DNA from 2 places in the Mumia spirodelae genome. Region 2 is predicted to be linked to the other one. Evidence: predicted binding sites of a transcription regulator. Region 2 holds the regulator's gene; the other holds the start of a gene.

Region 1 (3,410 bases), 780 kb from region 2:
CCGAACGGAGCTGTTCCTCTCGCCCAACCGTGTCGGAAACCCGAGGCTTGGCCACGACACCGACGGCACCCCGATGGTGCTCACCCGCATTGCCGGTGGAGACGGGTGGGCGCTGTACGACTGTCCCATGCCCGGCGGCGACTTGAGAGGTGCCAGCTGCTGGCTTCGAGAGTCGGGACTCCAGGATGCGTCGTTCCCCGGCGACACCGGATATCAAGCGCCGTGGCCGGCGAGCGAGGGGGACGGCTGAGGCGCCCGTCCGGTACGGCGCTGCGGAACGACGACGCCCCGCCGGTCCGAGGACCGACGGGGCGTCGTACGTGGTGCGTGAGCGGGAGGCTCTGGGATCAGAAGCCCATGCCACCCATGTCGCCCATGTCGCCACCCGGCATCGCCGGGCCGGCCTTCTCAGGCTTGTCGGCGACGACGGCCTCGGTGGTGAGGAAGAGCGCCGCGATCGAGGCTGCGTTCTGCAGCGCCGAGCGGGTCACCTTGGCCGGGTCGAGGATGCCCTCGGCGATGAGGTCGACGTACTCGCCGGTCGCCGCGTTGAGACCGTGGCCGGCGGGGAGGCCCTGGACCTTCTCCGCCACGACGCCGCCCTCGAGGCCGGCGTTGACCGCGATCTGCTTCAGCGGAGCGGTCGAGGCCGAGCGCACGATCTGCGCACCGGTGGCCTCGTCACCGTCGAGCTCGAGCTTCTCGAACGCCGCAGCGGTGGCCTGGACGAGCGCCACGCCGCCACCGGCGACGATGCCCTCCTCGACGGCAGCCTTCGCGTTGCGGACGGCGTCCTCGATGCGGTGCTTGCGCTCCTTGAGCTCGACCTCGGTGGCCGCGCCGACCTTGATGACCGCAACACCGCCGGCGAGCTTCGCCAGGCGCTCCTGCAGCTTCTCGCGGTCGTAGTCCGAGTCGGAGTTCTCGATCTCGGCGCGGATCTGGTTGACCCGGCCGGTGATCTGGTCCTCCGAGCCACCGCCGTCGACGATGGTGGTCTCGTCCTTGGTCACGACGACCTTGCGGGCCGTGCCGAGCAGCGTGAGGTCGGCGTTCTCGAGCTTGAGGCCGAGCTCCTCGCTGATGACCTCGCCACCGGTGAGGATCGCGATGTCGGTCAGCATGGCCTTGCGGCGGTCGCCGAAGCCCGGGGCCTTGACGGCGACGGACTTGAACGTGCCACGGACCTTGTTGACGATCAGGGTGGCCAGCGCCTCGCCCTCGATGTCCTCGGCGATGATCAGCAGCGGCTTGCCCGACTGCATGACCTTCTCGAGCACCGGCACGAGATCCTTGACGTTGCTGATCTTGGAGTTGGCGATGAGGATGTACGGATCCTCGAGCACCGCCTCCATGCGCTCCGGGTCGGTGTAGAAGTACTGCGAGATGTAGCCCTTGTCGAAGCGCATGCCCTCGGTGAGCTCGAGCTCGAGCCCGAAGGTGTTGCTCTCCTCGACGGTGATGACGCCTTCCTTGCCGACCTTGTCCATCGCCTCGGCGATGATCTCGCCGACGGTCGGGTCAGCAGCGGAGATCGCGGCCGTCGAAGCGATCTGCTCCTTGGTCTCGATGTCCTTGGCCATCCCGAGCAGCTGCGCGCTGATCGCCTCGACGGCCTTCTCGATGCCGCGCTTGAGCGCGATCGGGTTGGCGCCGGCCGCGACGTTGCGCAGGCCCTCGCGCACGAGCGCCTGGGCCAGCACGGTGGCGGTGGTGGTGCCGTCGCCCGCGACGTCGTCGGTCTTCTTGGCGACCTCCTTGACGAGCTCGGCGCCGATCTTCTCGTAGGGATCCTCGAGCTCGATCTCCTTGGCGATGCTCACACCATCGTTGGTGATGGTCGGAGCGCCCCACTTCTTCTCGAGGACGACGTTGCGGCCCTTGGGGCCGAGGGTCACCTTCACGGCGTCGGCGAGGGTGTTCATCCCGCGCTCGAGGCCGCGACGGGCTTCCTCGTTGAATGCAATGGTCTTCGGCATGTCTCCCGCGATTCCTCCGCGTAGAGGTGGATGGCCCAGGGGATGCCCGCGACGGACGGCCCGTGTCCACGACGAACCCTTCTCGCCGCGACCTTCGGACCTCATCGTCCTGGCCCGTTCGTACGTTGGCACTCGTGAGAGACGAGTGCTAATGCCCTTTTTAGCACTCGGACCCAGCGAGTGCAAAGAGTGGGCATCAGCCGAGGTCGGCGGCGAGCTCCTGGAGGACCTCGAGCACCCGGCGTACGGCGGCGCGTTCGGCACGGTCGGGCCGCGCCAGCGCGAAGACGTGCCGGCCGGCACGCACGCCGTCGAGCCCGAGCAGCGTGACGCCCTGGGCCTCGGCGGCCCGCCGCCACAGCCTCGGGAGCAGCGCGATGCCCTGCCCCGCGGCCACGAACGCCGCCACGACGTGATTGTCCAGGAACCGCTGCACGACGCGGGGCGACTGCCCGTCGACCGCGAGCATCGGCAGCAGCAGGTCGAACGGGTGGCCCACCGGGACACCGATCCAGGGCTCGCCGACGAGGTCCTCGGGGCGGACCCTTCCCCGTCCCGCGAGCGGGTGGTCCCGCGCCACCGCGACGTCGAGCGGCTCGCGCAGGAGCGGTGTCACCTGCAGGCCCGTCGTCACCGGGTCGGGAACCGCGACGACCGAGTGGCCGAGGACGAGGTCGTGGTCCGCGGCGGCGCCCGCCAGCTCGTACTCGGCGAGATCGAGGTCGCTCAGCCGCACCGTGATCCCAGGTGCCCGCTCGGCGAGCCGCCCCGCGAGCGGCGCGAGCAGCATCTCGGCACCGCTCGGGAACGCGGTGACGGTGACCTCGCCACTGACACCGCCCCGGAACTCCTCGAAGCGCGCCCGCGTCCGGGCGACCACCTGCGCGATCTCGACGGCGCCCTCGGCCAGCAGCCGACCCGCGTCGGTGAGCCGTACGCCCCGCCCGTCGCGCTCCACGAGCACGGCGCCCATCTCGCGCTCGAGCGCCTTGATCGACTGCGAGATCGCCGACGGAGTCCGGTACGTCGCGTCGGCGACCGCCGTGATGCTGCCGCGCTCGGCCAGCTCCCGCAGGACCGCCAGCTTGTCGACGTCGAGTCCGGAGCCGTTCGGCGTTGCGCTCATTGAAGCAACGCTACAACGTCGCGGTAGGAATAGTCGCTTGTGCTTCAAGGACACGCAGCCCCACCCTGGGACGCGTGACCACCCGCGACCGCTCCCTCGCCGTCCTCGTCGCGATCACCTGGGGACTCAACTTCATCGCCATCCACGCCTCGCTCGAGCACTTCCCGCCGATGTTCTGCGTGGCGCTGCGCTTCGGCCTGATGGCGATCCCCACGATCCTGCTCGTGCCGCGGCCCGACGTGCGGCTCCGCTGGCTGATCGGGTACGGCGCGGGGTTCGGGATCGCGCAGTTCGTCTTCCTCTAC
Region 2 (3,410 bases):
GGGCTACGAGCAGCAGGTGACCTTCCACCCGTCGAGCCACTTCTGGACGCTGCAGTGGCGGGAGACCGCGCTGCTGCTCGTGCTCGCGCTCGGGATCGGGGGCCTCTGCTTCTGGCGGATCCGGGGCGACGCGCCCTAGAGATCGGTGGGCTCGACCAAGGGGCCGGCGCTCAGCGCGTGACGAAGTCGATCAGCTCCTCGACCCGTCCGAGCAGCGCCGGCTCGAGGTCGGCGTACGAGCGGACCGACCCGAGGATGCGCTTCCACGCGTGCGCGATGTCGGCCTGGTTGCGGTGCGGCCACCCGAGCGCCTGGCAGATGCCGTGCTTCCACGACATCGTCCTCGGGATGGTGGGCCACTTCTCCAGCCCGAGCCGCTCCGGCTTCACGCCCTGCCAGATGTCGACGTAGGGGTGGCCGACGACGAGCACGTGCTCCTTGTACGGCCCCCGCAGCACCGACGCCGCGATCCGCGACTCCTTCGACCCGGGGACGAGGTGATCGACGAGGACACCGAGGTCACGGCCGGGTCCCGGCTTGAACTGCGCGACCACCGACGGAAGGTCGTCGACGCCCTCGAGGTACTCGACGGCGACCCCTTCGATCCGCAGGTCGTCGCCCCACACCTTCTCCACCAGCTCGGCGTCGTGGCGCCCCTCGACGTAGATCCGGCTCGCCCGCGCCACGCGCGCCTGCGCGTCGTGGACCGCGACGGAGCCGGACGCGGTGTGCGTCGCCCGCGCGGGAGCGGCCTGGCGCACCGGCGCCTTGAGCACCACGGGCTTGCCCTCCAGCAGGAAGCCCGGGCCCAGCGGGAAGGTGCGTCGCTTGCCGCGCCGGTCCTCGAGCTCGACGGTGTCCAGGTCGCGGTCGGTGCGGGTCACGGCACCGCAGAAGTCGGTGGTGACCTCCTCGAGCACCATGCCGACCTCGGCCTCCACCTCGGTGGACCGTCCCCGCTTGGGGACGCGCCAGTCGCCGGCGAGGACATCGGATCCGTATCGGTCGTGAGCCACGAGGAGCAAACTAGCCGAGCGGACCCGGTTGGTCGGGGAGCCACACGCCGCGAGCGCCTCGTGGCTCCCTGCCCCGTCGGGACGGGTCGCTAGACTGGCACTCAGGGCACGGGAGTGCCAAGGGACGCTGCACCGGAGAGCTGCAGGACGAGGAGGGATCGTGGCCGAGGTCGTGCTGGACGAGCGCAAGCTCGCGGTCCTGCGTGCGATCGTCGAGGACTACGTCGCGACCCAGGAGCCTGTCGGGTCGCGGGCGCTGGTGGACCGCCACCAGCTCGGCGTCTCGCCGGCGACCGTCCGCAACGACATGGCGATCCTCGAGGAGCACGGGTTCATCGCCCAGCCGCACACCAGCGCGGGCCGGATCCCGACCGACAAGGGCTACCGCCTCTTCGTCGACCGGCTGGCGTCCGTGCGGCGGCTGAGCATCCCCGAGCGGCGGGCGATCGAGTCGTTCCTCGACGGCGCGGTCGACGTCGACGACGTGGTGCAGCGCAGCGTGCGGCTCCTCTCGCAGCTGACCCACCAGGTCGCCCTCGTGCAGTACCCGTCGCTCACCCGCTCGACCGTGCGTCACATCGAGCTGGTCCCGATGGACCGCGGCCGCATCCTCATGGTGCTCATCACCAGCTCCGGGCGCGTCGACCAGCGCATCCTCGAGCTGCCGGAGGAGCCGGGCGAGCACCTGCTCGCGGAGCTCCGGGGCAAGGTGATCGCCGCCGCGGTCGGCCAGCGTCTGCCCGACGCCTCGGCCACGGTCGCCGATCTCATCACGACCTTCCGGCCGGAGGAGCGGCCGATCGTCACGGCGGTCGTCGCGACGTTGACCCGCGCGTTCTCCGACGAGCGGGCCGACGAGCGCGTCGCCGTGGGCGGTGCCGCCAACCTCGCAAGGTTCGGCGCCGACTTCGACACGTCGATCAAGCCGGTGCTCGAGGCGCTCGAGGAGCACGTGGTGCTGCTCAAGCTCCTCGGCGAGGCGACCTCGCCGAGCATGCTCACCGTGCGCATCGGCGCGGAGGTCCCGTACGAGGAGCTCTCGGCGACCTCCCTGGTCGCCACCGCGTACGGAACCGATGCGGAGCCCCTCGCCACCCTCGGCGTCGTCGGCCCCACCCGGATGGACTACCCCGGCACGATGGCGGCGGTGCGAGCCGTCGCCCGCTACGTCGGCCAGACCCTCAGCGACTGAGAGACAGACAAGGACGCATGAGCCAGGACTACTACGAGACCCTCGGTGTGAGCCGCGACGCGACTCCGGAGGAGATCAAGAAGGCGTACCGCAAGCTGGCGCGAAGCCTGCACCCGGACGTGAACCCCGACCCGGAGGCGCAGGAGCGGTTCAAGACCGTGACGGTCGCGTACGAGGTGCTCTCCGACCCGGAGAAGCGCTCCTTCTACGACCGTGGCGGCGACCCGCTCGGCGGCGGTGGAGCGGGCGGCTTCGGTGCCGGCTTCTCGTTCAGCGACATCATGGACGCGTTCTTCGGCCAGCAGACCCAGCGCGGCCCGCGCGGTCGTACGCGTCGCGGCAACGACGCCCTCATCCGCATCAGCGTGCCGCTGGCGGAGGCCGCGTTCGGGACCACGCGCGAGCTCAAGGTCGACACGGCGGTCGTCTGCGGCACGTGCCACGGCAACGGCTCCGCGGACGGCGCCGACCCGATCACCTGCCAGACCTGCCGTGGCCGCGGCGAGGTGCAGCACGTCCAGCGGTCGTTCCTCGGCGACATCCGGACGGCGCGGCCGTGCCCGACCTGCCAGGGCTACGGCACGGTGATCGCCAACCCGTGCGAGGAGTGCGCCGGCGACGGCCGCGTCCGCGCCCGTCGTACGCTCACGATCAAGGTGCCCGCCGGTGTCGACACCGGCACGCGCATCCAACTGACCGGAGAGGGCGAGGTCGGCCCCGGCGGAGGCCCCGCCGCCGACCTGTACGTCGAGGTCGAGGTGGAGCCGCACGACGTCTACACCCGCTCCGACGACGACCTCTACTGCGACGTCCGTGTCCCGATGACCGCCGCCGCGCTCGGGACCCAGATCGACCTGCCGACCCTCGAGGCCGACACCGGCGTCGAGGGCGCCGACGCCACCATCGGCTTCGACATCGTGCCCGGGACGCAGTCCGGCGAGACGGTGACGATCCGCGGTCGCGGGGTCCCGCACCTGCGGGGCGTCGGCCGCGGCGACCTCAAGGTCAGGGTCGTGGTCGAGACCCCGACCAAGCTCGACGACCGCCAGCGCGAGCTGCTCAACGAGCTCGCCGTCGAGCGGGGCGAGGAGCGGGTCGAGGCCGAGTTCGCGGCGCCGCACCGCGGGATGTTCGGCCGGATCCGCGACGCGTTCCGCTGATCGCGGGCGCCGTGCACGACAGGGGCTGTGGATTCGTGGTCG

Evidence for each region. Region 2 encodes HrcA, which represses chaperone genes, less so after heat shock. Its sites were predicted from a motif close to TTGGCACTCGNNNNNNNCGAGTGCCAA; they were not measured.
Region 1: a site for HrcA is predicted at 2,105-2,131, ahead of groL (chaperonin GroEL). Genes of this name have one in related genera too.

What each region holds. Positions count from the first base shown of each region.
Region 1 covers NZ_JBODSD010000001.1:628,147-631,556, reverse strand. The annotation lists gene ACQSSQ_RS03110 (hypothetical protein) at 1-250, shown strand, start outside; gene groL (chaperonin GroEL) at 348-1,979, opposite strand; gene ACQSSQ_RS03100 (LysR family transcriptional regulator) at 2,176-3,105, opposite strand; gene ACQSSQ_RS03095 (EamA family transporter) at 3,180-3,410, shown strand, end outside.
Region 2 covers NZ_JBODSD010000001.1:1,404,894-1,408,303, forward strand. The annotation lists gene ACQSSQ_RS06880 (ABC transporter permease subunit) at 1-139, shown strand, start outside; gene ACQSSQ_RS06885 (DUF3097 domain-containing protein) at 171-1,025, opposite strand; gene hrcA (heat-inducible transcriptional repressor HrcA) at 1,189-2,208, shown strand; gene dnaJ (molecular chaperone DnaJ) at 2,226-3,368, shown strand.